DNA from 3 places in the Cupriavidus sp. GA3-3 genome. Region 2 is predicted to be linked to each of the others. Evidence: predicted binding sites of a transcription regulator. Region 2 holds the regulator's gene; each other region holds the start of a gene.
The links. The regulator HrcA, encoded in region 2, represses chaperone genes, less so after heat shock. The targets are predictions, from matches to a motif close to TTAGCACTCNNNNNNNNNGAGTGCTAA.
Positions count from the first base shown of each region.

Region 1: a site for HrcA is predicted at 1,858-1,884, ahead of rpoH (RNA polymerase sigma factor RpoH). Genes of this name have one in related genera too.
Region 3: a site for HrcA is predicted at 6,611-6,637, ahead of groES (co-chaperone GroES). Genes of this name have one in related genera too.

Region 1 is NZ_KB944502.1:185,964-195,915, forward strand. Features, by position in the region: gene ybiB (DNA-binding protein YbiB) at 1-726, shown strand, start outside; gene C265_RS26350 (pirin family protein) at 746-1,621, opposite strand; gene rpoH (RNA polymerase sigma factor RpoH) at 1,962-2,888, shown strand; gene C265_RS26360 (SCO family protein) at 2,995-3,615, opposite strand; gene cyoE (heme o synthase) at 3,744-4,688, opposite strand; gene C265_RS26370 (heme A synthase) at 4,685-5,797, opposite strand; gene C265_RS26375 (SCO family protein) at 5,808-6,458, opposite strand; gene C265_RS26380 (SURF1 family protein) at 6,512-7,309, opposite strand; gene C265_RS26385 (twin transmembrane helix small protein) at 7,308-7,517, shown strand; gene C265_RS26390 (cytochrome c oxidase subunit 3) at 7,647-8,507, opposite strand; gene C265_RS26395 (DUF2970 domain-containing protein) at 8,652-8,876, opposite strand; gene C265_RS26400 (cytochrome c oxidase assembly protein) at 8,916-9,527, opposite strand; gene C265_RS32695 (cytochrome oxidase small assembly protein) at 9,545-9,676, opposite strand; gene ctaD (cytochrome c oxidase subunit I) at 9,750-9,952, opposite strand, start outside.
Region 2 is NZ_KB944478.1:146,996-156,947, forward strand. Features, by position in the region: gene grpE (nucleotide exchange factor GrpE) at 1-345, opposite strand, end outside; gene C265_RS32520 (hypothetical protein) at 621-794, shown strand; gene C265_RS14500 (RNA-binding S4 domain-containing protein) at 863-1,258, opposite strand; gene hemH (ferrochelatase) at 1,255-2,370, opposite strand; gene hrcA (heat-inducible transcriptional repressor HrcA) at 2,477-3,511, opposite strand; gene C265_RS14515 (NAD kinase) at 3,614-4,531, shown strand; gene recN (DNA repair protein RecN) at 4,598-6,352, shown strand; gene C265_RS14525 (hypothetical protein) at 6,407-6,856, shown strand; gene mprA (MprA protease, GlyGly-CTERM protein-sorting domain-containing form) at 6,966-8,588, shown strand; gene rrtA (rhombosortase) at 8,607-9,245, opposite strand; gene glnE (bifunctional [glutamate--ammonia ligase]-adenylyl-L-tyrosine phosphorylase/[glutamate--ammonia-ligase] adenylyltransferase) at 9,235-9,952, opposite strand, start outside.
Region 3 is NZ_KB944469.1:169,555-179,506, reverse strand. Features, by position in the region: gene C265_RS08970 (acyltransferase) at 1-559, opposite strand, end outside; gene C265_RS08965 ((2Fe-2S)-binding protein) at 891-1,355, shown strand; gene C265_RS08960 (xanthine dehydrogenase family protein molybdopterin-binding subunit) at 1,371-3,629, shown strand; gene C265_RS08955 (hypothetical protein) at 3,886-4,173, shown strand; gene C265_RS08950 (transglycosylase SLT domain-containing protein) at 4,193-5,734, opposite strand; gene C265_RS08945 (hypothetical protein) at 5,914-6,333, opposite strand; gene groES (co-chaperone GroES) at 6,732-7,022, shown strand; gene groL (chaperonin GroEL) at 7,069-8,712, shown strand; gene C265_RS30980 (fimbrial protein) at 9,094-9,952, shown strand, end outside.

The sequences.
Region 1 (9,952 bases), on a different contig from region 2:
GTGATCCCCAGCTACAACGGTGCGCGCAAGCAACCCAACCTGGTGCCGCTGCTGGCGCTGCTGCTGGCGCGCGAAGATGTCCCCGTGCTGGTGCACGGCACGCGCCTGTTCAATGGCCGCGTGACCAGCATGGCGCTGTTCGAGGCGCTGGGCGTGCCCTTGTGCGCGACTACCGGCGACGCCTCGGCACGGCTGCGCGAGAGCAGCGACCTCGGGCCGCTGGCGGTGCTGCCGGTGGATGTGCTGTCGCCCGGGCTGTCGCAGCTGCTGGAGCGGCGCACCGTGATCGGCCTGCGCAATTCGGCGCATACGGTGGCCAAGATGCTGCAGCCGGTGGGCGAGCATTCGCCCGCGGAAGGGTTGCGCCTGTACAGCTACACCCACCCCGAATACCGCGAGACGCTGACCGACTACTTCTCGCATGAACCCGCCAACGTGCTGCTGGCACGCGGCACCGAGGGCGAAGTGGTGGCCGATGCGCGCCGCACCAGCCGCATCGACTGGCTGCACGAGGGGCACCAGCAGACGCTGGTCGATCCGGCTGTTGGTTCGCTGGCCGAAGTGCCTGAACTGCCGCCCGGCAGCGACGCCGGCCAGACCGTGGCCTGGATCCGGCGCGTGCTGGACGGCGCGGCGCCGGTGCCGGCACCGATCGCGATCCAGGTCGAGGCCATCCGCGAATGCCTGCGGCAAGGCACTCGCGTGACCTGGGCCAGCCCGGTCTGAGCCAGCCCCGGGACCGCTGTCAGGGCTTGCGCGGGGGCAGCGGGATGCGCTCGGTCTCGCCCGGCACGTGCGGGAACTGATCGTCCTCCCAGCGCTGGGCGGCGGCCTCGATCGCCACCTTGCTGCTGGCAACGAAATTCCAGTAGATGAAGCGGTGCCCGTCGGTCGGGTCGCCGCCCAGCAGCATTACGCGCGACGGCGTCGTGGCCGTCAGCGTTGCGGGCTGGCCCGGCGTGAGCACCACCATATGCTCGGCCGGCAGCGGCTCGCCGTCGAGCGCCACCGCCCCGTCCACCGGATAGATGCCCCGCTCGGCATGATCGGCCGGGATCTCCACGCTCGCGCCCGCATCCAGCTCGATCGCCACGTACAGGGTGCGGCTGAAGACCTTGACCGGAGAGACCTGGCCAAAGGCATCGCCCGCAATCACCACCATGCGCACACCCGGCCGCTCGATCCGTGGCAGCGTGGCGGCGGGATGGTGGAAAAACGACGGCTCGGCACCCTCATGCTCCTGCGGCAGTGCCACCCAGGTCTGGATGCCGTGCAGGCGGGCCCCGGCGGGGCGCACATGCTCGGGCGAGCGCTCCGAGTGCACGATGCCGTGCCCGGCGGTCATCCAGTTGACATCGCCCGGGCGGATCGCCTGGTCGCTGCCCAGGCTGTCTCGGTGGATGATCTCGCCCTCGAACAGATAAGTGACCGTGGCCAGTCCGATATGTGGATGCGGGCGCACGTCGGCTCCGCCGCCCGGCGGCAGTTGCACCGGCCCCATATGGTCGAAGAAGATAAACGGACCAACGGTCTGGGTGGCGGCGGCGGGCAACAGCCGGCGCACGGTAAAATCGCCCAGGTCGCGCACATGCGGCTTGAGCAAGTGTTCGATAGCAGACATAACTCCTCCGGTGGAATGAGAGAGGCTTGCAAGGATGCCAGCGCGCCGCAGCTTGGTCGAGTGTAGCCGCTGCTGCAACAAATCATTGCAGCAGCGGGCAGAACCCCCGTGCCCGGCACCGCTCTAACATCCAGTGCGCCGAACCGTGGGTATCGTTCCCGCCGCTCGAATTGATAGGTAGCTATGCCAGCAGCAAGAGCAATCGAGAGGAACTATCACGACCATCGGGGCTCCAATTAGCACTCACCCGGCCTGAGTGCTAATATGTGTTGCAGTGCCACCGCCCCAACAGGCGCGGCACCCCGGCAACCGAACCGCCGGATGCGAAAGGAGCCATTGAGTGAACGCAGTCTTGTCTGCCGACCAAACCCTGAATAACCGTCTGCCGACGGCACCCCGGAGCACGGGCAGCTTCGCGCTGACCTTCCCGGCCACCGTTGGCAACCTCGACAGCTATATCCAGGCTGTCCACCGGATTCCGCTGTTGACCGCGGAGGAAGAGCAGCGCCTGGCGCGCGAGCTCCGCGACCACGATTCCGTTGACGCTGCCCGCCAGATGGTGATGTCCCACCTGCGCCTGGTGGTGTCGATCGCCCGCCAGTACCTGGGCTACGGCCTGCCCCACGCCGACCTGATCCAGGAAGGCAATATCGGCCTGATGAAGGCGGTCAAGCGCTTCGACCCCGACCAGGGCGTGCGCCTGGTGTCGTACGCGATGCACTGGATCAAGGCCGAGATCCACGAATACGTGCTGAAGAACTGGCGCATGGTCAAGGTGGCCACCACCAAGGCCCAGCGCAAGCTGTTCTTCAACCTGCGCAGCCACAAGCAGGGCGCGCACACGTTCACGCCGGAGCAGGTCGAGGCCGTGGCGCGCGAGCTGAACGTCAAGCCCGAAGAAGTGATGGAGATGGAAACCCGCCTGTCGGGCGGCGACCTGGCGCTGGAAGGCCAGATCGACGACGGCGAAGAGGAATTCGCCCCCATCGCCTACCTGGCGGACAACCACAACGAGCCCACCCGCGTGCTGGAAGCCAAGCGCCACGACCGCATGCAGGTCGAGGGCCTGGAAGAAGCGCTGGGCAAGCTGGACGAACGCAGCCGCCGCATCATCGAGGCACGCTGGCTGCACGTCGAAGACGATGGCTCGGGCGGCGCCACGCTGCATGAGCTGGCTGACGAGTTCGGCGTCTCGGCCGAGCGCATCCGCCAGATCGAGGCCGCGGCCATGAAGAAGATGAAGGGGGCGCTGCAGGCGTTCGCCTGATCCGCACCCCCAGCCATGCAAAAGGCCGGTCCACTGGACCGGCCTTTTTGTTGCCCGCGAGAGGGTGAGTGCGACCTTATGCCGCACCCCTTCCCACCCTTTCACGTCACGACAGCAGCTGTTTCAGGTCGTGCGCGATCGGATCCGGACCCTGGCCGTGGCGGATGAACAGCCGCAGCTTGCCGTCCGGGTCGAACACATAGCTGCCCGCGGAGTGGTCCACCGTGTAGTTGTTCGGGGAGCTGCCCGGCACCTTGGCGTAGAACACCTTGAAGTCCTTGGTCAACTTCTGCAGTGCGGCTTCGTCGGCCGGGCGCAGCCCCAGGAAGCGCGCATCGAAGGCCGGCACGTACTGCGCCAGCAGCGCCTGCGTGTCGCGTTCCGGGTCGACCGTGACGAACAGCACCTGCACGCGGTCGGCATCCGGGCCCAGTTTCTCCATCACCGCCTTCAGTTCGGCCATCGTCGTCGGGCACACGTCCGGGCAGTGGGTGTAGCCGAAGAACATCACCACCGCCTTGCCCTTGAAGTCGGCGATGGTGCGCACCTTGCCGTGATGGTCGGTCAGCGAGAAGTCCTTGCCGAAGTCCGCCGCGCCGGTGATGTCGACATTGCGGAACGAGGCCTTCTGCTGCCCGCAGGCAGCCACGGCCAGCGCAAGCGCGGCCAGCAGGGAAAAGCGGCGGAAGGCGGCGAACAGGCCGGAGGCGGGGCTTAGGCGGGGCATGCGGCGGAAACCGGTCAGGGGTGGGAGGAAACAGCGGCACCGGAGGGCGGCGACATCACGCAGTATCGCCGATCGTGCCGCCACGCTGCGCCGGCCGCGACAAGATGCCGCAGCCGGTCGGCCACAGGTCAGACCTGCGGCACGAACTTGAAGTAGTGGTCGACCAGCAGCGCGGCGAACAGCAGCGACAGGTACAGGATCGAGAAGCGGAAGGTGCGCTGCGCCAGCTCGTCCGAATAGTTACGGTACATCTTCCAGGCGTAGGCCAGGAAACCCGCGCCCAGCGCCAACGCGGCCGCCAGGTAGATATAGCCGCTCATGCCGTAGACAAAGGGCAGCAGCGTCGCGGCGATCATGATCAGCGTGTACAGCAGGATATGCAGCAGCGTGTAGCGCTCGCCGTGCGTGACCGGCAGCATCGGCAGGCCGGACTTGGCGTAGTCGGCGCGGCGGTACAGCGCCAGGGCCCAGAAGTGCGGCGGGGTCCAGGTGAAGATGATCAGCACCAGGAACCAGGCCTCGGCAGGTACCTCGCCCGCCACCGCGGCCCAGCCCAGCGCCGGCGGCATCGCCCCCGAGAGCCCGCCGATCACGATGTTCTGCGGCGTGGCCGGCTTGAGCAGGATGGTGTAGACCACCGCGTAGCCGAGGAAGGTGGCAAAGGTCAGCCACATCGTCAGGTCGTTGGCGTAGACGTGCAGCAGCCACATGCCGGCGCCGCCCAGTACGGCGGAGAACACCAGGGTCTGCGGCGTGGTGATCTCGCCGGTGGCCGACGGGCGCCACGCGGTGCGGCGCATCAGCGCATCGATCTTCTGCTCGACCAGGCAATTGATGGCAAAGGCCGCACCGGCCAGCAGCCAGATGCCGGCGGCGCCGCCGATCAGCACGCGCCACGGCACCATGCCGGGCGTGGCGAGGAACATGCCGATGATGGCGCAGAACACGGCCAGCTGCGTCACGCGCGGCTTGGTCAGGGCGGCATATTGTCGGGCAAGGTGCCGTATCCGGCTCAACTTGCCCAGCGAATGGGGGTGGGTAGCGGTAACCACGGAAGGGGTCTTGTCTTTCATGTGGCGCGGGCGGCGTTCGGCACGGCAGCGGGGGCGCCGGCGGCCCGCATGGTGAGCCCTGCGAGCCCTGTATTGTAGTGGAGGCGGACCAGCAGCAGCAGGAGCAGCGCCGCGCCGCCGTTGTGCGCAACCGCGGCCACCAGCGGCCAGTCGAACACGATATTGGACATCCCGGTGGCCAGTTGCAGCACCAGCGTGGCCAGCAGCCAGCCGGCCGCGCGCGCGAGCCCTTCAAGCCGGCGCGCTCGCAGGCCAAGCCACGCCAGGTAGCCCAGCACGACAAAGGCAAAGCCGCGGTGCACCCAGTGGATCGCCACCAGCGCCGCGTGCGGGATGTAGTCGCCATCGGCGGTCATGCCCAGCTGGCGCCACAGGGTGAAGCCGTGGCGGAAATCCATCTCGGGCACCAGCTGGCCATTGCACAGCGGGAAGTCGGTGCAGGCCAGCACCGCGTAGTTGGTGCTGACCCAGCCCCCCAGGAAGATCTGGATCACCAGCAGCAGCAGGCCGATGCGCACCGGCCAGCGCAGCCGCGCGGCCCGCGCCGCGACCGGGTGCGGCGGATCGTTGCGCGAGCCCAGCTGGATCAGCACGGCCAGCAGAGCCATGCCCAGCATCAGGTGCGTGACCACGATGATCGGCTGCAGCTTCAGGGTCACGGTGAAAGCGCCGAACGCACCCTGCACGCACACCAGCAGCAGCACCCCGGTGGCGAACCACGGCGACTGCTTCAGCTCGCGCCGCTTGACCCACGCCAGCACCATCAGCGTGATGATCAGCACCCCGACCGCCATGGCGAAGTAGCGGTGGATCATCTCGATCCACGCCTTGGCCAGCGTCACCGGGCCGCTGGGCAGCGCGGTCTCGGCCGCGCGGATCGGCTCCATCGCGGCGTGCGGGTTGGAGTGCCCGTAGCAGCCGGGCCAGTCGGGGCAGCCCAGGCCGGAGTCGGTCAGGCGCGTGAAGCTGCCGAACATGATCAGGTCCAGCGTCAGGAACGCCGTGATCCAGGCGAGCTTGCGGTATTTGTTGCGGTCCCCCTTCACCAGCACGTAGGACAGCGGGAACAGCGCGATCAGGATGCCGATGATGGCCAGTTGCAGCAGCATGCCGTCCCCTTTAGCCGATGCGCGAGACCTTGAGCAGCTTCTTCAGGTCGCCGCTCATCTTCTTGGGGTCCGGATCCTGCGGGAAACGCATCATCAGGTTGCCCAGCGGGTCGACCAGGAACAGGGTGTCCTCGGCGCGCTTGCCGGGTTCGGCCGGCAGCCACTGCTGCGCGGCCTGGCGGTCGATGCGCAGGAAGCGCACACCCGCGTAGGGCTCGTTGTAGGCGGCGTTCAGGCGCTCGTCGATCTTGCCGTCGTCGGTCACCAGCCACACCGGCACGATGCGTTCGCGGTCCTGGCCCTGCCCGGCGCGGATCTGGCGGATGGTGAAGAGCTTCTTCGCGCAGGCCTCGTCGCAGGCGGACGGGTCGGTGGTCACCAGCAGCCACTTGCCGCGGAACTGCTCCAGCGGCACGGCCCGGCCCTGCTCATCGGTGACGCGCACCGGCGGCATCGGCCGCTGCGGGTCGACCAGCGCGCCGTAGTTGGTGGCGCCGCCACGCGGCTTGATGACGTAATAGGTGAAGTAAGAGGCGATCACCGGCGACGCGCACACCAGCAACAGCATCAGCATCTGCAGGCGGCCACGGCGCGTGCGCGCATCGATGCGGGTATCCGGCGGCGAGGCCGCGGCGGCCGGGGCGGAGTCTTGCTGTGCCATGGAGTACGTCTGTCCTTTGTCTTCGGCGAGCGCATGCGCCCGGTTCATTCGAGTTACGGTGCTGCCACCCGGCGCGCGCGGCGCCAGCCCAGCACGACCACCAGCACCACCGTCAGCGCGGCCAGCCCGAACCACTGGAAGGCATAGCCGTAGTGCCGGTCCGCGCCCAGGTCGGCCGGGGCCCAGTCGCGCGCCAGGCCATCGCCGCTGTCGCTGCGCTGCTCCAGCACCAGCGGGTGCAGCGCCAGGCCGGTTTCAGCCGCATAGGCAGCGAGGTCCAGGTTCTGGCGGATCTTGCTGCCGGCGGCGTCCTGGCCCAGGCTATAGACCCGCGGCACGGCCGCCAGTGCCGTGCCTTCGATCGTTACCTCGCCCTCGGGCGTGGGGAACGGCGCAATCCGGGTGCGGTCCTGGGCATCGCGCGGCAGCCAGCCGCGCAGCACCAGCACCGCCTGCATGGCGCCGGCGGCACCTGCGGGCGCCGGCGAGGCGGCTGCAATCCGCAGCGGCGTCAGCACCAGGAAGCCGGCGCGGCTATCCCCGGGGCTGCTGCCATTGCCGTGGGGGCGATTATCCAGCAATACGGTGCGGGCCGTGTCAAAGCGCCCGGTCACGCGGACCGTGCGGTCGGTCACAACTTGCGGCAGCGGGGCCGTGCCCAGCACCACCGGCGGCTGCGCCGACAGCGCCTGCAGCCGCGCCGCGCGCGCCTCCTTGTCGTGCGCGCGGTTGAGCTGCCAGTTGCCCAGCGCGCAGGTCACGGCGATCATCACCAGTGCAGCGGCCAGCGGCAACGGGCTGGTGCGATAATGGGTCTTTCCGTCGCTCCTGGCCCCGACCTGCCCCGCCATGCGCTTTGTCATCATCGTTGCCTTCATCCTGATCATCGCCAGCCTGGCCTCCGCCCTGTTCTTCATGATGCGCGACCGCGGCACGACGCCCAACATGATGCGCTCGCTGATGCTGCGCGTCGGGTTCTCGATGGCGCTGTTCCTGTTCATCCTGTTCTCGAACTGGATGGGCTGGATCCACAGCACGGGCATCCGCATGGCACCCTGAACGCCAGGACGCGGGCACCAGGCCCGCAAAAGACAAACGCCGCAGGCTGGACAACCTCCTGCGGCGTTTCTCTTTTGCGTTGGCGCCGGCGGCCCCCGGGGGGCGCGCCGGCGGGTACGGCAGCCGGATTTACAGCCAGTACACCACGACGTAGAGGAACAGCCACACCACGTCAACGAAGTGCCAGTACCAGGCGGCGCCTTCGAATGCAAAGTGGTGGTCAGGCGTGAAGTGGCCCTTCAGCACGCGGACCAGCACCACGGCCAGCATGATCGCGCCCATGGTCACATGGAAGCCGTGGAAGCCGGTCAGCAGGAAGAAGGTCGAGCCGTAGATGCCCGAGGTCAGCTTCAGGTTCAGTTCCGAGTAGGCGTGCATGTACTCGTACACCTGGAAGCACATGAAGACCGCGCCCAGCAGGATGGTCAGCGACAGGCCCTGAATCAGCTGGCTGCGCTTGCCGGCCAGCAGCGCGTGGTGCGCCCAGGTCAGCGTCAGGCCGGACATCAGCAGCAGCGCGGTGTTGATTGTCGGGATCGGCCACGGACCCATGGTCTGGAAGCTTTCCACCACGCCGGCCGGGCCGGTGTTGGGCCATACCGCGGCAAAGTCGGGCCACAGGATCTTGTTGTTCAGGTCGCCCAGCCATGGCATGGCGATGGTGCGGGCATAGAACAGCGCGCCGAAGAAGGCCGCGAAGAACATCACCTCCGAGAAGATGAACCAGCCCATCGACCAGCGGAACGACAGGTCGATGTTCTTGCCGTACATGCCGCCTTCGGACTCGCTGATGGCGTCGCCAAACCAGCTCTTGAGCACGAACAGGAACCACAGCAGGCCGAGGCCGCACAGGTACGGCGCCCAGGGCTGCCCGTTTACCCAACCGGCGGCACCCGCGCCCGTCATCAGCAGGCCGAAGCTTGCCGTGATCGGGTGGCGCGACGGGCCCGGTACGAAGTAGTACGGAGCGTTTGCGCGATTCGCACTCATTCTTTTATCTCCAGCTCAGAGTCTTTGATTCAGTATTCGTGATCCGCGCTTTGGCACTGCGGGCCGTCCCCTCCTCCGGGCCAGCCCCGCCGCCGCGGTTGCTTTGTTCTGCGACTGCTTTTGTTGTCTACCCTTCCTGCCCTGCTATCCCGCTGCCTGCCCCACCACGGTGCGCACGATGAGCACCAGCACCGCGATGAAGATGGCCGCCGCGATCACTCCGGCGATCACCACATGCACCGGGTTCAGCCGGGCCATGTCGCGCTCGTGCTCGGCGCCTTTGCGCAGGCCGATGAACGACCACAGCACCGCGCGCATGGTCTGCCCGAACGACATCTTGCGCTTGACCGCGTCCTTCATCTCATCCATTGCCCGTCCTCCTCCGCCCCGGCATGCACCGCGGCCGCCTCAGATGCCCTTGCCGGCCGTTGCCGGCTGCGGCGCCAGCTGGCCCTCGGGCGCCTGCGCCACCGGCGCACCCACCTCGAAGAAGGTGTACGACAGCGTAATATTCTTCACATCCTTGGGCAGCGCGGGATCGATCACGAACACCACCGGCATCTCGCGCGCCTCTTTCGCCTTGAGCGTCTGCTGCTTGAAGCAGAAGCACTCCAGCTTCATGAAATACTGGGTCGCCTGCTTGGGCGCGTAGCTCGGGATGGCCTGCGCCGAAATATCGCGCGGCTGTCCGTTGGCCACCTCGTAGACGATCGTCGCCATCTCGCCCGGATGCACTTCCATGCTGTTCTTCACCGGCCGGAAGGCGAAGGGCCCGCGCGCGTTGGAGTCGAACTCCACCGTGATGGTGCGGCTCTTGTCGACCTGCGTGTTCTTCACCGCGCCGTGCAGCTCGCGCGTGGTGATCACGTTGATGCCGGTGATCTCGCAGATCTTCTTGTACAGCGGCACCAGCGCATAGCCGAAGCCGAACATCACGGCCACGATCACGACCAGGCGCAGCATCATGCCGCGGTTGAACCGCTTGTCCGCTTCCCTGCCAGCCTGCTGGTCGATGCTCATCTCGCTACCCTGCCGCCTCAGCCAAGAAACATCATCTTGGCGAAGAACCCCAGAAAGAAAACCACCACGATCGACAGCAGGATCAGGCCAAGGCGCCGGTTGGCGGCCTTCTGGTCCGGGCGTGATGGGCTTTTGTCTGGAGACTGCATAGCTGCTTCTGTTGCTTGCCGGCGCGGGAGGCGACGCTGCCGCCTCCCGCTGCCTGATTACGCTGGCCGCGCCTTAGCGGACCTGCGGGGGAACTTCAAAGGTGTGGAACGGCGCCGGCGACGGCACGGTCCACTCCAGGCCCTCTGCGCCATCCCAGGGCTTGTCGGCGGCCTTCTCGCCACCGCGGTACGACGGCAGCACCACGAAGAAGAAGAAGTACACCTGCATCAGGCCGAAGCCCAGCGCACCGATCGACGCGATCGCATTGAAGTCAG
Region 2 (9,952 bases):
CTCGACGCCTTCGCGCAGCTTGGCGATATCGCCCGAGCCGTCGGCCAGCGCGGCCTGCAGGCTGTCCATCACCGGCAGCAGGTTGTCGGCGAAGTTCTCGATGGCGAACTTGTGCGCCTTGGCGACATCTTCCTGCGCCCGGCGGCGGATGTTCTCGCCCTCGGCAACGGCGCGCATATACAGGTCGTAATGCTCGCGCGCCTTGGCTTCCAGGGCGGCCAGCTGGGCCGCCACGTCGTCCACGGCAGCGGTTTCCGGCGCGCCGGCCTCCTGGCTGGCGTTGGCCGCCTCATCGCCAGCGGGCGTAGGCGTCTGGGTGGTTGGCGTCTGCTTCTGTTCTTCCATGTCGATCCGTATCAATGCATTGTCGCGGCCCGCCGTGGGCCTGGCCGCGGGTGGTAAATCGGCGCGTGTTCCGTGCAGGTGGTGGCAAGGCGCAGGTTTTCAAGAGTGGCGCTGGCGTGACGCGGAAACACACGGTTACAAAGGCCAGGCATATGCAATCGACGCCTTATTGCTTTGCTGCATCGCAATCACTAAGATTCTCAGTAATAAAAATGACAAAAATGCCGGGGGTTGTGGAGATGGTTCATCTTTGTGCCTCTTCCGGAAGGTTGGCCATGCATAAGCTGCCAGTCGTGACACTCTGCCTTGTGGCCGCATTGGCGGTCATGACCGTCTTTATCTGCCTTTCCGGCGCATTCACCCCGCGCGATACGGAGTATGGCAGCGGCAAGGCGGTGTTCAAGCACTACATCGTCCCTATCGTCAGCCAGGAAGTCACGCAGGAATAAGCGCCACCTGACCCTGGTCCAAGCGCGCGGCGGCAGCGGGGGCTTCCCGGTGCCGCCGCGTTGTCATTTCAGCTCTTCAGGTGGTCGATGCGGCGCCGGTCCCGCTTGGTCGGGCGCCCCTGGATCTGCGCGGACGGCTCCGGCTGCAGGCGCCGGCGCTCGGCGTCGGCCAGCCGGCGCGACTGGCTTTCGGCACTTTCCTCGTACAGCGTCTGCGCCACCGGCGCCGGCCCGCGCGCCGGGGCAATGCCTTTCACCACCAGTTCCCAGCGCTGCTGGTGCGCTTCCAGCACCACCATGTCGCCGGGCTTCACCTCGCGCGAGTTCTTGCATGGCTGGCCGTTGACGGTCACCTTGCTGCGCTCCACCGCTTCGGCCGCGAGCGAGCGCGTCTTGAAGAAGCGCGCGCACCACAGCCATTTGTCGATGCGCTGGCGCGCATCCGGCTCAAAGTCGACATTCATGCCGCCGCTCCCCGGGTCTGGGCGCGCGTGCGCCGTGCTTCCAGTTCATGCGGATGCGGCGTGGCCAGCGGCCAGCCCTGCAGGTGCTGCAGCGCGATCTCGGCCATGGCCGCGACCCACGGATCGGCGTCATTCAGGCACGGGATGAAGTGGAAATCCTTCCCGCCCGCGACCTTGAACTCGGTCTGCCCTTCCATGGCGATTTCCTCCAGGGTCTCGATGCAGTCGGCCGGAAAGCCGGGACAGAAGACATCGACCCGGCCCGCGCCGACCTTGCCCAGCTCGGCCAGCGTCGGCGCGGTGTACGGCTGCAGCCATTCCGCCTTGCCGAAACGAGACTGGAACGTCACCTGGTACTGGCCCGGCTGCAGGCCCAGCGCCTCGCCCAGCAGCCGGCCGGTCTTCAGGCATTCGCAGTGATAGGGGTCGCCCAGCTCCAGCGTGCGCCGCGGCACACCGTGGAACGACAGGATCAGCTTGTCGCCGCGGGCAAAGTCCGGCATGCCGTGGCGCGCCCAGTAGGCGCCGACCTGCTGGTGCAGCGCCGAGATATAGGCCGGATGGTCATGGAAATGCTTGACCAGCCGCAGCTCGGGCTGGTTGCGCCACTGGCCCAGCACCCGGAACACCTCGTCGAAGGCCGTGGCCGTGGTGGTGCCGGAGTATTGCGGATACATCGGCAGCACCAGCACCTGCTCGCAGCCCTGCCGGCGCAGCGCCTCCAGCACCGAGGCGATCGACGGGTTGCCGTAGCGCATTGCGCACGCGACCGTCACTTCATGGCCGTGCTGGTTCATCAGCCGCTGCAGCGCATGGGCCTGGCGCTCGCTGTAGACCAGCAGCGGCGAGCCCGTCATATGGGCCTCGCGCAGCCAGATCGATTCGTATTTCAGCGCCGAGGCGCGCGAACGCAGCGGCAGGATCACCCCATGCAGCAGCGGCAGCCAGGCCGCGCGCGGGATCTCGACCACGCGCGGGTCGGACAGGAACTCCTTCAGGTAGCGCCCCACCGCCTTGGGCGTGGGAGCGTCCGGGGTGCCCAGGTTGACCAGCAGGATCGCCGTGCGCGGCGCGTGGCCGTGCTGGTAGGCCGGTTCGGGAGAAAACGTCATGTCGCTTCCGGGTTGACACGGTGCCGGGATGGCGCCGGTGCGGCGCACCGGCGATTGCCGCGCTCGGCAGGAATGGGGCCGCTTGTCAGACCAGCCAGTCTTTGCACTAGTTCTGGCTCAGGGCGCTGGACAGCAGGCGCGCGGTGATGTCGACGATGGGGATCACGCGCTCATACGCCATGCGCGTGGGGCCGATCACGCCGAGCGTGCCGACGATCTGGCCGTCGACCTCGTACGGGGCGGTGATGACCGCCATGTCTTCGATCGGCACCAGCCGGCTTTCGCCGCCGATAAAGATCTGCACGCCCTGCGCATGGCTGGACACATCCAGCAGCTGCAGCAGGCTGGTCTTGTGCTCGAACACGTCGAACAGGCGCCGCAGCTTGTCCATGCTGGAGGCCAGGTCTTCCACTTCCAGCAGCTTGCGCTCGCCACTGATGAAGACGTGGTCGTCGTCCTCGTCCTCGGCGACGCTGCCGGCCTCGACCGCGGCCTGCATCAGCTGCGACATGTCGCGGCGCAGGTCCTGCAGTTCCACCCGCAGGTGGCCGCGCACCGCGTCGAAGCTCATGCCGGCATAGTGCGAGTTGAAGAAGTTGGCCGCCTCGATCAGCTGGGCCGGCGTGTACGACAGCTCGGTCTGGATGATGCGGTTCTGCACGTCGCCCTCGGGGCTGACGATGATCAGCAGGATGCGCTTGTCCGACAGCCGCATGAATTCGATCTGCCGGAACGCCTGCGCGCGGCGCGGCGTCATCACCACGCCGGCAAAGTGCGACAGGTTGGACAGCGTGCGCGCCGCCGCCGTGATCATGCGCTGCGGCCCCAGCTGCTGGCCGCCGAGCTGGTCCTGGATCTGGCCGGTCAGCTCGGCCAGGTCGGCGTTGCGCTCCAGCGGCTTGGCCGTCAGCATCGAATCGACGAACAGCCGGTAGCCGCGCGGGGTCGGGATACGGCCGGCCGAGGTGTGCGGACTGGCAATAAAGCCCATTTCCTCCAGATCGGACATCACATTGCGAATCGTCGCAGGCGACAGGTCCAGCCCCGAGTATTTCGACAAGGTGCGGGAACCGACCGGCTGCCCTTCGGCAATATAGCGCTCGATCAGGGTCTTGAGCAGCGTTTTGGAGCGTTCATCCATGATGCCCCGATTTTACGCAAGTTTTGGACCTTCTGGCGGCCGGCCTGGCCCGCTCGCTGGCGCCTGCTGACAAGCGTCATGGCGGTATGGTCTAATCCACGCATGTCCGCCCCCCCGAAAGCCAGCGCCGTGCGCACTTCGTTCAAGACCGTCGCCCTGGTGGGCCGGTACTCCACTGCCGGCATCGAAGGGCCGCTGGAGGAGATCGCCTCTTATATCCTGCGCAACGGGCAGGACGTGGTGTTCGAGCGCGAAACCTCGCTCGCCACCGGGCTGACCGCCTACCCTGCCCTGTCCGCCGAGGAGATCGGCCGGCAGGCCGACGTGGCCGTGGTGCTGGGCGGCGACGGCACGCTGCTGGGCATCGCCCGCCAGCTCGCCGGCTATGACGTGCCATTGATCGGCGTCAACCACGGGCGGCTGGGCTTCATGACCGACATCGCGCTGGAAGACGCGCACACCGTGCTGCCCGACATGCTCGACGGCCGCTATGAGGCCGAGACCCGCCTGCTGCTGGAATCGCGCGTGGTGCGCGACGACATGAACATCTTCTCCGCGCTGGCCCTGAACGACGTGGTGGTGAACCGCTCGGGCATCTCCGGCATGGTCGAGCTGGCGGTGTCGGTGGACGGCCACTTCATGTACAACCAGCGCTCGGACGGCCTGATCGTGTCGACCACCACCGGGTCCACCGCCTACGCGCTGTCCGCCGGCGGCCCGATCCTGCATCCGACGCTGTCGGGCGTGGTGCTGGTGCCGATTGCCCCGCACGCGCTGTCCAACCGCCCGATCGTGCTGCCGCACGACGCCGAGGTCACCATCGAGGTGGCCAGCGCGCGCGACGCCAGCGTCAACTTCGACATGCAGTCGCTGACCTCGCTGCTGCCGGGCGACCGCATCGTGGTGCGGCGCTCCGAAAAGACCATCAACCTGCTGCACCCGGTCGGCTACAACTACTACGCCACGCTGCGCAAGAAGCTGCACTGGCACGAATACCCGTCCGAGGACAACCGCCTCTGAGCCAGTATCAAGCCGCCCTCCAAGCCTGAGCCCGAACCCATCGGACCGACTACCTTCCACGCCACGATGCTGCGCAGCCTGTCCATCCGCGATTTCGTCATCGTCGATACGCTCGACCTGGACTTCACCACTGGCTTCACCGTCTTCACCGGCGAGACCGGCGCCGGCAAATCCATCCTGATCGATGCCCTGGCGCTGGTGCTGGGCGAACGCGCCGATGCCGGCGTGGTGCGCGAAGGCGCCCCGCGCGCCAGCGTCAGCGCCACCTTCTCGACCCACCCGGCACTGGATGCCTGGCTGGCCGAGCGCGAGCTCAACAGCGAAGCGGAGGACGGCGTGCATACCGTGCTGCTGCGCCGCACGGTCGATGCCGGGGGCCGCAGCAAGGCCTTTATCAACGGCACCGCCGCCACCCTGGCGCAGCTGCGCGAAGTCGGCGACCAGCTGGTCGACATCCACGGCCAGCACGCGCACCAGCTGCTGCTGCGCCCCGATGCGCAGCGGCTGCTGTTCGACGCCCACGCCGGCCTCACCCAGCAGGCCGGCGCGGTGGCCGAGGCCTGGCGCGCCTGGCGTGCCTGCGTGCGCCAGCGCGAGGCGGTGGAACACCAGTCGCGCGAGATGCAGCTCGAACGCGAGCGGCTGGAATGGCAGGTCGGCGAACTGGACAAGCTCAACCCGCAGCCGGGCGAATGGGAAGAGATCCAGTCCGAGTACAACCGGCTGTCGCATGCCGCCGGCCTGATCGACGGCAGCCGCGCCGCGCTGGACGCACTGTCCGAGGCCGACGGCTCGGTGCTGTCGGCGCTGAATACCATCGTGCACAAGCTGCAGCAGCTGGCCGATGTCGACGGCGCGCTGCGCGACGTGCTGGCCGCGCTCGAGCCCGCGCAGATGCAGGCCGAGGAAGCCGCGCACTCGCTCACGCGCTATGTCGACCGGCTCGAACTCGATCCCGAGCGGCTGCAGGCGGTCGACGAACGCATGCAGGCGCTGCACGCCACCGCGCGCAAGTACCGCCTGCCGCCCGAGCAGCTGCCCGACGAGCTGGTGGCCCGCCGCCAGCAGCTGGACGACCTGCAGGCCGCGCAGGACCTGAACAAGGTGATGGCGCGCGAGGCCGCGGCCAAGGCCGCCTACCTGACCCTGGCGCAGCATCTCAGCCACGCCCGCAAGCAGGCCGCGCAGGCGCTGTCCGCCGCGGTCACCGACGCCATGCAGGGCCTGTCGATGGCCGGCGGCAGCTTTGTCGCCGCGCTCAATGCGCTCGACGAAGGCCAGAGCCACGGGCTCGAGCAGGTCGAATTCCTGGTCGCCGGCCATGCCGGCGTGAGCCCGCGGCCGCTGGCCCGGGTGGCCTCCGGCGGCGAGCTGGCGCGCATCAGCCTGGCGATCTCGGTGATCACCAGCGAAGCCTCGCCCACGCCCACGCTGATCTTCGACGAGGTCGATACCGGCATCGGCGGCGCGGTGGCCGAGGTGGTCGGCCGGCGCCTGCAGGAGCTGGGCCGCGCGCGCCAGGTGCTGTGCGTGACGCACCTGCCGCAAGTGGCGGCGCAGGCCGGCACGCACCTGCTGGTGAGCAAGGAAACCACCGATGCGGGCGACGGTTCGGTCACGCGCTCGCGCATCAGGGTGCTGGACCCCGCCGGGCGCGTGGTCGAGACCGCGCGCATGCTGGGCGGCGCCACCGTCACCGCCACCACGCTGCAACATGCGGAAGAAATGCTGGCGCAAGGCATGGCCGGCGGCCAGGGCAGCCAGCCCGCGCGCGGCGCGGGCGGCAAGGATGGCCGGCGCAGCCGCCGCGCCGCCGGCTGACGGCCCCGCCCGCCCCGCACGTGCGCCAATCCATACACTGACAGGAGCTTCACCATGACCCGCCAAGCGCAAGCCGGCCTCCGGCAACGACCGCGCGCATCGCTGCGCGCCGTGCTGGCCATCGTCACCGCCGCATCGGCCGCACTGCTGGCGCTGTCCGCCTGCCAGGCCCAGCCCAAGTCCTCGGCCCCGCCGCCGGGCAGCATCAGCGATGACCGTTCTCTTGGCGACATCATGGTGCGCTTCAAGCCGCCCGCGGTGAACCTGTCGGAGGACGCCGGCAAGCTGCTGGCCGGGATCAAGGGCCCGATCCGCTATGTGGTCAAGCGCCCGATGTCCGGCGGCGTCTGGCTGGTCACCGCGATCTCGCCTTCGGCGGATGCCACCATCGACCAGGCGGTCGAAACCCTGCGCGCCACGCCCCGCATTGAGACCGCCGAGCCCGACCGCGTGCTCAAGCCTAACCGCAACATTCCCACCAGCCGCGACATGCCGCAGAGCTGAGCCCGACTGCAGGACGGTTCTTAAGCCTTCGGTCGCCCTTGCGCAACGACGCTGAATCGTATTCGCTACATAACAAGCCCCCCCGCGCGCTACGCCCCAGGAGGTATGCATGCCGCAACCCGCGCAGTCCGACTTCCGTAGCAGCCCCGTGGCCCGCCGCTGGCGGGCCATCGTCATCGCCGCCGCCGCTGTGTGCGGCGCAATACCGGCCAGCGCGGCTCTGGCTGCCGGCGTCCATGCCGCACCCGCCTACACCGGCCAGATCATCGTGCGCTGGCGTGACGGCGCCGATGGCACAAGCAAGACGCCCGCAGCCGCGGCGGATGCGCTCAAGCAGCTGAGCGCGCGCACCGGCATTGCCGTCACGCCGCGCCGCGCCATGGGCGGCAACCTGCAACTGCTGCAGGTCCCCGACGCACTGGCAGCCGACCCGGAAGGCGCGGCGGCCCGGCTGCGCCAGGACCCGCGCATCGCCGATGCCGTGCCCGACCGCTGGCTGAAGCTGCACGACACCCTGCCCAACGATTCCGAGTTCATCTCGCGCCAGCCTTACCTGATGGGCACCGGCACGGCGGTGGGCGGCGTCAACCTGCCGCGCGCGTGGGACCGCAGCCGCGGCAGCAGCGGCGTGGTGATCGCGGTGGTGGACACCGGCATCCTGCCGCACCCCGACCTGGCGGCGCGCGTGTTGCCTGGCTACGACTTCATCAGCAGCAGCACCATTTCCAATGACGGCGATGGCCGCGACGCCGATGCCACCGATGCCGGCGACAACGTGACAGCGGGTTTCTCGTGCCCGGGTGGATCGCCGGCCCCGACGACCGAGCCCAACAGTTGGCACGGCACCCGTGTCGCCAGCGTGCTGGGCGCGCTGACCAACAACGCGCAGGACATCGCGGGCGTCGACTGGAACGCGCGCATCCTCCCGGTGCGCGTCTCGGGCCGCTGCGGCGCGCTGCTGTCCGATACCGTCGATGCCATGCGCTGGGCCGGCGGCTTGTCGGTACCCAACGTGCCGGCCAATCCGACGCCGGCGCGCGTGGTCAATATCAGCCTCGGCGGTGGCACCTGCAGCAGCATTGAGCAACAGGCCGTCACCGACCTGAACGCGCGCGGCGTGGTGGTGGTGGCCGCCGCCGGCAACGAGCGCGGCGCGGTGGAGGCGCCGGGCGACTGCAGCGGCGTGATCGCGGTCACGGCGCATGCCAACGACGGCGAGAATGCCAGCTATGCCAATGTCGGCCCGCAGGTCGCGATCAGCGCGCCAGGCGGCGGGTGTGGCAACTCGCAGGTAGTCAATGGGCAGTGCACGACCGCGCCCTCGGTCATTCGCACCCTGAACAACGATGGCAAGACTGGCCTGGGCAACTATGTGGTGACGTCATCCGCGGGCACCAGCTTCGCCGCACCGATGGTCTCGGGCGTGGTGGCCATGATGTTCGCGGTCAATGGCTCGCTGACCCCGGCCCAGGTCACCGCGGCGCTGAAGTCTTCGGCACGCCCGCATCCGTCCGGCACCTATTGCACCACCAATCCGGGCGTCTGCGGCGCCGGCCTGCTCGATGCCGACGGCGCACTGGCGGCCGCGGCGGGCATGCCACCGGCGCAGGCTGCGCCGGCACCGGCCTCGGGCAACGGTGGTGGCGGTGGCGGCGGCGCCGTTCCGACCTGGACCGCGGTGCTGCTGGCGCTGTCCGGCCTGCTGGCCTTCGCGCTGCGGCGCCGCATGTAAGCCCGGCGCCTGGTCGGTTCAGGCGTCGTCGCCGCGGGCCGGGCGCCGCGCCAGCCACCACTCCTGCAAGACCCAGCACAGCAGGCCGGCGACGGCGCCGGCCGCGTGCGCGACGCGCACCACGCCAAAACCCCAGGCCGGATCGAACACCACCGGCGCCAGCCACGACTGTTCCACCCAGACCTTGGCCAGCACGCCCAGGCACAGCAGCACGCCGGTGACGCGCGCCAGGCCCGATGCCCGCAACAGCCCGAGCGCGCCCCACAGGGCCAGCCCGTGCAAGGCGCCTGAGAGCCCGCCATACCATGCAATCGCCGGCACGCGCAGCAGCACCACCTGCACGCCGATGCCGCAGGCAATCAGCACCAGCAACAGGGTGCGCGCACGCGCCACGCGCGCGGCGATGGCAAGCACGCCGGTGGCGGCCAGCGCGTCGGCCAGCCAGTGGTGTCCGTCCAGGTGCACCCACATGGCGGTGGCCAGGCGCCACCACTGGCCGTCCAGCCGCACCGCATCGCGCAGGTAGAGGCCGTGCGCATGCCACCACGGCATGAAGGTGAACCAGGCCGACAGCGCCCACACCAGCGCGATCGCCGCCAGCAGCCCCGGCCACGATGCGCCGGCGGGTGCCGGCGGAACTGCCGCGTCAGGCCTCACCGAACACGGCCTGCCACAGCGCGCGCACCTGTCCGGTCTGCTGCGCCACCGACTCGGGCGCGACGCGCGCATGCGCCTGCCCCTCGAGCCGCAGCTGGTGCTGGCGCGCGCGGAACAGCCGGTAGGCATCGCCCACCGCCAGTGCCAGGGTGGCGTCGATCAGGCCCAGCTCGCCCGCTGCGCGCAGCAGCGCGATATTGCCCGCGTTGCGCGTCAGCTGCGGGTGCGCCCGGCTGTGCAGCAGCACCAGGTACTGCACCGTGAATTCGATATCGACCATGCCGCCGCGATCGTGCTTCAGGTCGAACAGGTCGGTCGGGTTGGGATGGCCTTCGGCGACCTTGCGGCGCATCTGCACGATCTCGTCGCGCAGCGCGGCGGCATCGCGGTCCTGGCACAGCACCTCGCCGCGCAGCGCCTCGAAGCGGTCACCGATGGCGGCATCGCCGGCGCAGAAGCGCGCGCGCGTCAGCGCCTGGTGTTCCCACACCCAGGCGGTGTTGTCGCCTTCGCGCAGCTGGTAGCGGCGGAACGCCTCGAAGCTGGTCACCAGCAGGCCGGCCGCGCCGTTGGGGCGCAGCCGAGTGTCGACGTCGAACAGCGCACCGGCGGCGGTATGGCTGGTCAGCCAGGTGATCAGCCGGCGCGCATACGCGGAGTAGACGTCGGGCGCGCGTTCATGGTCATCGTCGTACAGGAAGATGATG
Region 3 (9,952 bases), on a different contig from region 2:
CGCCGAAGCGCCACCACGGCAGCACCAGCGTGGTCAACGCGAAGACCCCCAGCACCACCAGCAGCGCGCGCCTCCCGGCCAGCAGGCCGAGCGCGAAGGCGGCATAGAACGCCAGCTCATAGTTGAGCGACCAGCCCACGTACAGCGCCGGGTAGCCATAGTACGGCGCGTGGTCGGCTGCAGTCGGCAGGAAGGCCAGCGACGCCGCGAATACCGCCGGCGTGACCGGATTGAGCAGCAGCGCATGGATGGCCGACATGATCCAGTACGGCGGCGCCAGCCGGCAGCAGCGCCGGATCATGAAGCTGAGCGGGCGCTCAGGCTGGGGCCGCGCCAGCACCGCGACCCAGGCGATGATGAAGCCGCTGATGACAAAGAAGACGTCCACGCCGACATGGCCGCGCTTGATCACGTTGTCGGTCAGCCAGTTGAGCGCCGGCGCATCGGCGCCGCCCAGCGCCAGGCCGGAGTGGTAGACCACCACGAACGCGGCGGCCAGCCCGCGCAGGGCCTGGATGCTGTCGAGCCGCGCCACTGACGGGGACTGGGCCGCCGGCACGCGCGTGGCAGCGGTGGCGTGCGGGACCGGTGCCGCGGAGGCGCCGGAATAAGTGTGTTCTGGAACAGTCGATGGCACTGTTGCGGCGGCAGAAATCGGAAAGCGAAGGGATTCATGAGGGACAGCCGCCACATGCCCAAAGTTCGTGCAAAACGGCTTCGGGGGCAGGGTAGTGCGCATGGTGTCCGGCAAGGTGACCGAAATTGCACTATCCTCATTTGTCCTTTGCGCCAGGCTGCGGCGCATGGGCAGTGCCCGCGCGCCGCACGATTGCGCCCGGCGGGGGCACTGGAAAGAACCAGCGGGCAACGTACCCAAGGAGTGTCCCCCCATGACCACCCTCAATATCAACGTCAACGGCAAGACCCGTGAAGTCGACGTGGACCCGTCCACGCCGCTGCTGTGGGCGCTGCGTGACAACCTTGAAATGACCGGCACCAAGTTCGGCTGCGGCATGGCCGCATGCGGTGCCTGCACCGTGCACGTCAACGGCCAGGCTACGCGCAGCTGCGTGACGCCGGTATCCGCGGCTGCCGGCGCGCGCATCACCACCATCGAAGGCATCGGCACTGACAAGGTCGGGCGCGCCGTGATGGACGCCTGGCTCAAGCACGACGTGGCGCAATGCGGCTACTGCCAGAACGGCCAGGTGATGAGCGCCATCGGCCTGCTGCGCACCAAGCCGCGGCCCACCGACGCCGACATCGACCAGGCCATGGCCGGCAACCTGTGCCGCTGCGGCACGTACCAGCGCATCCGCGCGGCGATCAAAGACGCCGCCCGTGCGCTGGCCTGAGCGGGAGGAATGATAATGCGAATCCGAGGCATCGAGGCACTGGCCGGCGGCCAGGGCGGCAATGATGGCGAAGCGCGTCAGCACACCGGTATCGCCACGCTGGACCGCCGCAGTTTCCTGAAGCTGACCGGCCTGGCCGGCGGCGGGCTGGCACTGGGCGTGGCGCCGCTGGCGCAGGCGCAGGACGCGGCCAGGCCCAGGACCACAGCGCCGGCGCCGCAGGCGTTCCTGATCATCGCGCCGGACAACACCGTGACCGTGGCCGTGAACCGGCTCGAGTTCGGCCAGGGCGTGCACACCGCGCTGCCGATGGCGCTGGCCGAAGAGCTGGACGCCGACTGGCGCAACGTGCGCGCCACGCTGGCACCGGCGGGCGACCCGTACAAGGACCCCGCCTTCGGCATGCAGATGACCGGCGGCTCCACCGCGCTGAACCACTCGTTCGAGCAATATCGTGAACTGGGCGCGCGCGCCCGCGCGATGCTGGTGGCGGCGGCCGCGCAGCAGTGGAAGGTCGATCCGGCCAGCTGCAAGGTGGAGCAGGGCGTCATCACGTCCGGCAGCCATCGTGCCACCTTCGGCGAGCTGGCGCCCGCGGCGATGGAGCTGCCCGTGCCGCAGCGGGTCACTCTGAAAGACCCCTCGCAGTTCCGCATCGTCGGCAAGCCCACGCCGCGGCTGGATGCGCGCGGCAAGATGGACGCGACCACGCCGTTCGGCATCGACACGCACCTGAAGGGCATGGTGGTGGCCGTGGTGGCGCGCCCGCCGCGCTTTGGCGGCAAGGTCAAGAGCTTCAGCGCCGACAAGGCGCGCGCGGTGCAGGGCGTGCGCGGCGTGCTGCAGGTGCCGGTCGACCGCGGCGGCAGCGGCGTGGCGGTGATTGCCAGCGGCTACTGGCCGGCCAAGATGGGCCGCGATGCGCTCGAGATCCAGTGGGAAGACGCGGGCTCGAAGGTGTCGTCGCAGGCGCTCTTCGACGAATACGCAAGGCTGGCCGGCCAGCCCGGCACGGTGGCGCGCGCGGGGAGCGGGGATATCGGCTCGGCCATCAACGGTGCCGCGCGCAAGATCGAGGCCGACTTCCGCTTCCCGTACCTGGCGCACGCGCCGATGGAGCCGCTGAACTGCACGCTGCAGCCGGAAGTGGCCGGCGGCAAGGTGCAGTCGGTCAAGGTCTGGGTGGGCTCGCAGTTCCAGACCGTCGACCAGGCCGCGGTGGCGCGCACGCTGGGGCTGGCGCCGGACAAGGTGGTGCTCAACACCATGATGGCCGGCGGCGGCTTCGGCCGGCGCGCGGTGCCGACCTCGGACTACATCGTGGAAGCGGCCAACGTGCTCAAGGCCTGGGTAGCCGCCGGCCACACCGAGCCGCTCAAGGTGGTGTGGAGCCGCGAGGACGATATCCGCGGCGGCTACTACCGACCGCTGCACCTGCACCGCGCCCGCATCGGGCTGGATGCGCAGGGCAAGGTGGTGGGCTGGCAGCACACCATCGTCGGTCAGTCGATTCTGAAGGGCACGCCGTTCGAGCCCTTCATGGTCAAGAACGGCGTCGACGCCACCATGACCGAAGGCATCGTCGAGAATGACTATGACCTGCCGCTGCAGATGTCGGTGCACCATCCGCAGGTGGACGTGCCGGTGCTGTGGTGGCGCTCGGTGGGCAATACGCATACCGCCTTCGTCAAGGAAACGCTGGCCGATGAAATGGCCGCAGCCTCGAAGCAGGACCCCGTGGCATTCCGCCTGGCCCGGCTCGACGAGAAGAAGCACGCGCGCCACCGCGCCGCGCTGCAGCTGGCGGTGGACAAGTCCGGCTATGGCAAGCGCAAGCTGTCCAAGGGCCATGCCTGGGGCGTGGCCGTGCACGAGTCGTTCAACACCGTGGTGGCCTACGTGGTCGACGTCTCGGTGGTGAAGGGCGAGCCGCGCGTGCACCGCGTCACCGCCGGCGTGCATGCCAACCGCGTGGTCAACCCGATGTCCGCCGAGGCCCAGATCCAGGGTGCCTGCATCTTTGGGCTGGCCATGACCAAGCCGGGGTTTGCCATCGAGATCGAGAACGGCGCCGTGAAGAACAGCAACTTCCCGGACTATCCGCCGCCGCGCATCACCGATGCGCCGGTGGTGGACGTGTTCTTCGTGCCCTCGCAGGAGAACCCCACCGGCCTGGGCGAGCCGGGCGTGCCGCCGATCGCGCCGGCAGTGGCGAACGCGCTGTTCACGCTGACGGGCAAGCGCCAGCGGCAATTGCCGTTTGTGATGGCTTGATGGTCTGACCGCAGCCGGCCGCCGAAGGGGAGGTGCAGCCGCATCGCGCATCCCCCGAATGCGGCTGGCACGCGCTATTTGTTGTAATCGCACCAGTCTTTGCCGGGCCGTGGCTCCACCCTATTGCGTTTGCGCGGCGAGCCGCGTAGAACGGGAAAAACTGCGCGCAAGGAACGGCGCGGAAAAAAATACGCCAGCACCGCCCTGCCGCCGTGTTTCGCGGACCGGGGGCGTGCCCGGAGACCGAGGTGTGATCATGGAGACCCAGGAAAGTACGCTGACCCTTGCGCTGATGACCGAGCCCGCGCGGATCCGGATCTGCCGGGCGCTGCTGGAGGCCGGCGAGGCGGGCCTGCCGGCCACCGACCTGGCGCAGGTCGCACGGCTGAGCCTGGCGCGCGCCGGCCACGTGTTCCTGGAACTGGTGCAGGCCGATGTGCTGGCGCTGTCGATCCAGGAGCGCCGCGTTTGCTACGTGCTCAAGGCGCGCCGCGCCGTGACCGAGGCACTGGGCTATATCGACGCCAGCGGACTGGCCGACTGATCCTTGCGGCGTGGCCGGGCTACTTCCGGACTTCCTTCAGTGCCCGCTCACGCGCGGCCTCCCGGTCCTGCGTGAGCCGGTAGGCCGCGTAGTACTTGTAGATATTGCGCACATAGGTGGTGGTTTCGATGCCGATCTTCTCCGCCACCACGATCTCGACATTGTTGAACCACTTGTCGGGATCCAGCCCGCGCGCCGCAGCCTCCTTGCGCATCTTGGCGATATTGCCGGGCCCGGCGTTGTAACTGGCAAAGGCGAACAGCGGCCGGTTGGATTCCGAGAAATGCGCGTCGGGGAAGTACTTCGTCATCAGCCGGTCCATGTACTTGGCGCCGGCGTGGATGTTGGACTCGACCATCTGGATATTGCCCACGTTCAGTTCCTTGCCGGTGGCGGGCATGATCTGCATGATGCCGACGGCGCCCACGCGGCTGCGCGCCTGCTGGTTGAGCTGTGACTCCTGGAAGCCCTGTGCCGCCAGCATCAGCGGGTCGAAGCCATAGTCCTTGCCATACTTCTCGAAGAAGGCAACGGTCTGCTGGAAGCGCTTGTATTCGGCGTCCTCGGTGTTGTTCTTGATCTGCTTGACCCGGCGCATGGATTGCTTGATCAGGTATTCCGCCATGCCCTGCTTCTTGACGTAATTGACATAGAAATCGTCAATGACCTGCCGCAACTGCGGGCTGTCCTTGCGGAAGGCCCAGCCGACATAGCCGCCTTCACGCACCGCCAGGTCCTGGCGCACCTTGATGTCAGGCAGGATCTGCGCCCACATTGCGGCCTTCCAGTCGTCGACCACGACGATCTCCAGCAGGCCCGCGTTCAGCATCTCGAGCACGTCCTCGTCTTCAAGGGCATCGGGCAGCAGCACCAGCTTCATCGGCGCCTTGCCGGACTGGCGCAGGCGGTTGTTCAGTGCAGTCAGGCTGTCGTAGTAGCTGCTCGCGCGGCGCACGTGGACGGTCTTGCCCGCCAGGTCGTCCAGGCTCTTCAGCGCCGGCGACTTGGGGCCGGTCACGATCAGCTCGCGCACTGGCTTGCGGTCGCGCGGCGCGGCAAAGTCGACCAGCTTCAGCCGGGCCTCGGTCTCGGTCAGGTTGCCGGCGGCGATATCGCCCAGGCCCGCCGCCAGGTCGGGCAGCAGCCGGTCGCGCGTGGTGGGGATGATGATGATGGTGAGCGGGCGCTTGCCCAGTCGACTGGCGTAGGTCTTGTTCAGGTAGCGCTCGAATTCCCGCACCAGTTCTGCGGTAATTCCGCGCTCGTGGCCTTTGTCGCTGAAGTAGAGGGTGCGGCTGTAAGGCACCAGCACGCGGATGACGCGACTGTTGACCATCACATCGAAGTCGCCCATGCGCGGCTTGTTGGCCAGGTTGAGGCCGCGCGGCCTGGCGACATCTGCCTTGCCGGTTGCGGCTTTCGCCGCGGGGGCCGCAACGGGCGCGGACGCCGGCGCCGGCTTCTGCTGCGCTACGGCAAACGTGCTGCACAGGCTGAGTGCGCCCACCAGGCCGGACAGGAGAAGGCCTGCGAACCAGTGGCGTGGGTGGGCAGCGGACATGGCGCAGATGGCAAGCCGGGCAGAAAGGCGCACGACTCGCTCGTATCGAGTCTAGGCGCGATCCTGCCTCTTGCAAGCCGCCAGGGTCCGGATGCTGCCGAAGGGCAAACGGGAGGGGTATGTCTGGCACGAAGAAGGTGGCCGGCTGATCCCGGCCACCCGTCTCGCAAAGGCTGGCGCTATTGCTTTGGTGCGGCCATTTCCTGCTTGGCCGTTGCATCGGCTGCCTTGTTCTCTACTTTGCGCTCCTGCTTGGCAGCGCCGACTTCTTCCTTGTACTCACCCTTGGCCGCCTTCTTCTTGGCCTTGTACTCGGCGGCGGCCTTCTGGCGCGCCTCGCGGCGTTCCACCAGCGGGTCCTTCGGCGGCTCGATCTGGGTCATGCCGGGCGGCACGCCCTGGCCGCCTGCTGGCGTGGCAGAGGTTGCCGGCATCGCCGGGGTCGCGGGCATGCCCTGGGCAGCAGGGGTTGCCGGCGTGGCCGGGGTAGCGGGGGTGGCGGTTGTCTGGGCAATGGCCGCAGCGCAGCTGAGGCCAGCCAGGCCTGCGGCAATCACGCTGGCGATTCGGGTAAGGCGAGCAGGCTGTTTCGGATCCATGGAATACCTCCAGAGTCGCTGTCGGAGGCGCCGGCAACGGAAGCGCTCGGCGCGGCGTACGCCGTACATCCGGCCAAGACGGGCGCGCGGCGACAAGCCCAGTCTAGGTAGCGGCACCACGTTGCGCTGTCAGGCACACGCCCGAATGGGTGCCGGGATTATTCCTACAGGCGGGTCGTTGCCGGCCGGGAGCCCATGCCGCGCAAGGCATCAACCGCTCCTCGGGAAAACCCGCATCACACCCGCGTCTTGAAATGCCCCTACCCCGTCCCTATAATTAGCACTCGTCAGGGGTGAGTGCTAACAGCCTCCTGCGACACCTGAACATTTCTGACGGCCGTCGCCTCGGTAGCCGGCCGATTTGTGATCAAAAACTCACTTTGTATCTAGGAGTCCGTATGAATCTGCGTCCTTTGCACGACCGCGTGATCGTGAAGCGTCTGGACAACGAAACCAAGACCGCGTCCGGTATCGTGATTCCCGACAACGCTGCCGAGAAGCCCGATCAAGGCGAAGTGCTGGCAATCGGTCCTGGCAAGAAGGATGACAAGGGCAACAACATCGCCCTCGACGTCAAGGTCGGTGACCGCGTGCTGTTCGGCAAGTACGCCGGCCAGGCCGTGAAGGTGGAAGGCCAGGAACTGCTGGTCATGCGCGAAGAAGACATCATGGCCGTGGTGAACAAGTAATTCACCAACTGACCGCCACCCCGTACAGATTTCAGGAGATTCAAGAATGGCAGCTAAAGACGTAGTGTTCGGCGACGCCGCACGTGCCAAGATGGTCGAAGGCGTGAACATCCTCGCCAACGCAGTCAAGGTGACCCTGGGCCCGAAGGGCCGCAACGTGGTGCTGGAGCGCAGCTTCGGCGGCCCGACCGTGACCAAGGACGGCGTGTCCGTGGCCAAGGAAATCGAGCTGAAGGACAAGCTGCAGAACATGGGCGCCCAGATGGTCAAGGAAGTGGCTTCCAAGACCAGCGACAACGCCGGTGACGGTACCACCACCGCTACCGTGCTGGCCCAGTCGATCGTGCGCGAAGGCATGAAGTTCGTTGCCGCCGGCATGAACCCGATGGACCTGAAGCGCGGCATCGACAAGGCTGTTGCCGCCGCCGTGGAAGAGCTGAAGAAGGTCAGCAAGCCCACCACCACCAGCAAGGAAATCGCCCAGGTTGGCGCGATCTCGGCCAACAGCGACACCTCCATCGGTGAGCGCATCGCCGAAGCCATGGACAAGGTCGGCAAGGAAGGCGTGATCACGGTTGAAGACGGCAAGTCGCTGGCCGACGAGCTGGAAGTCGTGGAAGGCATGCAGTTCGACCGCGGCTACCTGTCGCCGTACTTCATCAACAACCCGGAAAAGCAGGTTGTCCAGCTGGACAACCCGTTCGTGCTGCTGTTCGACAAGAAGATCAGCAACATCCGCGACCTGCTGCCGGTGCTGGAGCAAGTGGCCAAGGCCGGCCGCCCGCTGCTGATCGTCGCTGAAGACGTCGAGGGCGAAGCCCTGGCGACCCTGGTGGTCAACAACATCCGTGGCATCCTGAAGACCGCCGCCGTCAAGGCTCCGGGCTTCGGCGACCGCCGCAAGGCCATGCTGGAAGACATCGCCATCCTGACCGGCGGCACCGTCATCGCTGAAGAAATCGGCCTGACGCTGGAAAAGGCTGGCCTGAACGACCTGGGCCAGGCCAAGCGCATCGAGATCGGCAAGGAAAACACCATCATCATCGACGGCGCCGGCGACGCAGCTGCGATCGAAGGCCGCGTCAAGCAAATCCGCGCCCAGATCGAAGAAGCGACCTCGGACTACGACCGTGAGAAGCTGCAAGAGCGCGTGGCCAAGCTGGCCGGCGGTGTTGCCGTGATCAAGGTTGGCGCTGCCACCGAAGTCGAAATGAAGGAAAAGAAGGCCCGCGTGGAAGACGCCCTGCACGCCACCCGCGCTGCGGTGGAAGAAGGCATCGTCCCCGGCGGTGGTGTGGCCCTGCTGCGTGCCCGCGCTGCGATCTCGGCACTGACCGGCGAAAACGCCGACCAGAACGCCGGTATCAAGATCGTGCTGCGCGCCATGGAAGAGCCGCTGCGCCAGATCGTGCTGAACGCCGGTGAAGAAGCTTCGGTGGTCGTTGCCAAGGTTATCGAAGGCAAGGGCAACTACGGCTACAACGCCGCTTCGGGCGAGTACGGCGACCTGGTGGAAATGGGCGTGCTGGACCCGACCAAGGTCACCCGCACCGCACTGCAGAACGCCGCTTCGGTGGCTTCGCTGATGCTGACCACCGACTGCGCAGTTGCCGAATCGCCGAAGGAAGAATCGGCTCCGGCAATGCCGGGCGGCATGGGCGGCATGGGCGGCATGGAAGGCATGATGTAATTCATCGCCGACCGCCTGCCCTCACGGGCAGGCTGTCTTGGAAAACCCCCGCGGGTGCGAGCCCGCGGGGGTTTTTTCGTTCCGGGCAGCGCGACGCTCGCGCCTTGCCATGCACGAGCGCAGAAAACTCTCACCCTGATCTAAGGCTTGCCCTATTTGTGGAGCGGAAGGCGCCGGCTACATTTCTAATCGCCGCCTATTGAACCCGCGGGCAAATCCCGGATCAACCCACCTCCTAGCATGGCTGCCATGGAAAACGAAATCACTACATCGCCACGACGCTGGCTGGTTCATGCCACCGCGTGCATCAGGCGCGTGCCTTCGGTGCTTGCCTGTGCGGCACTCATGTGCCTGGCATACGCCCAGGCGCATGCTGCCTGCATGGGAACCACCGTGACCTCGCCGTTCCTGCCGGCCACGGTGAGCATCAGCAAGACCACCGGTATCGGCCAGGTGATCTCCAGCGCCACCATTACCGTAACGGTGACGTGCGACGACACCGGACTGCGGCACCCATCTACCAATGGCTGGGCCCTGAACTACACGCCGCAGACGCCGCTGGTGGCGACTTCGATCTCGCAGCAGACCTTTGCCACCGCCATGCCGGGACTGGGCTATCGCATGTACATGCCCGACGGCAATCTGATTGCACCGACCAGCTACGGCACCAACGGCGGCGACAACTTCGGTGCCAACTGCATGGGGGCGGCTTCGGGCGGGGTGCCTTGCACGATGCCGCTGGGCACCTCGACCCAGACCTTCCGGTTCCGGCTGGACCTGGTGCGGACCAGCACGGTGCTGACCAGCGGCACGTTCAGTGACAGCCTGATGCGCTTCGGCTACCAGGACAGCTGGACGGGGGGCTCGGGACCGGGGCCGTGGACGGCCCAGTTCGGCGAGCAAATGACTTCGCCAGTGACCTTCCGCTTCATTCCGCCAAGCTGCAACCTCAGCGCCGGCACGGCGAACCAGGTCATTACCTTGCCCAAGATCAGCGCCTCGTCCCTGCCCACCATCGGCTCGACCGCGGGCGCGACGAGATTCGGGCTCACTCTCGAGAATTGCGTCACCCAGTCGATCGTCACGATGAACATCAGCGGCGATGCCACCGCCGTGGGCAGCGTCCTGCGGAACAACGGCTCGGCGCAAGGCGTTGGCCTGCAGATGCTGAATGGCGGCCCGGCGGGCACCCCGCTGCCGCTCAACGCCGATGTCGGCATGGGCAATGTCGGCGCGGCAA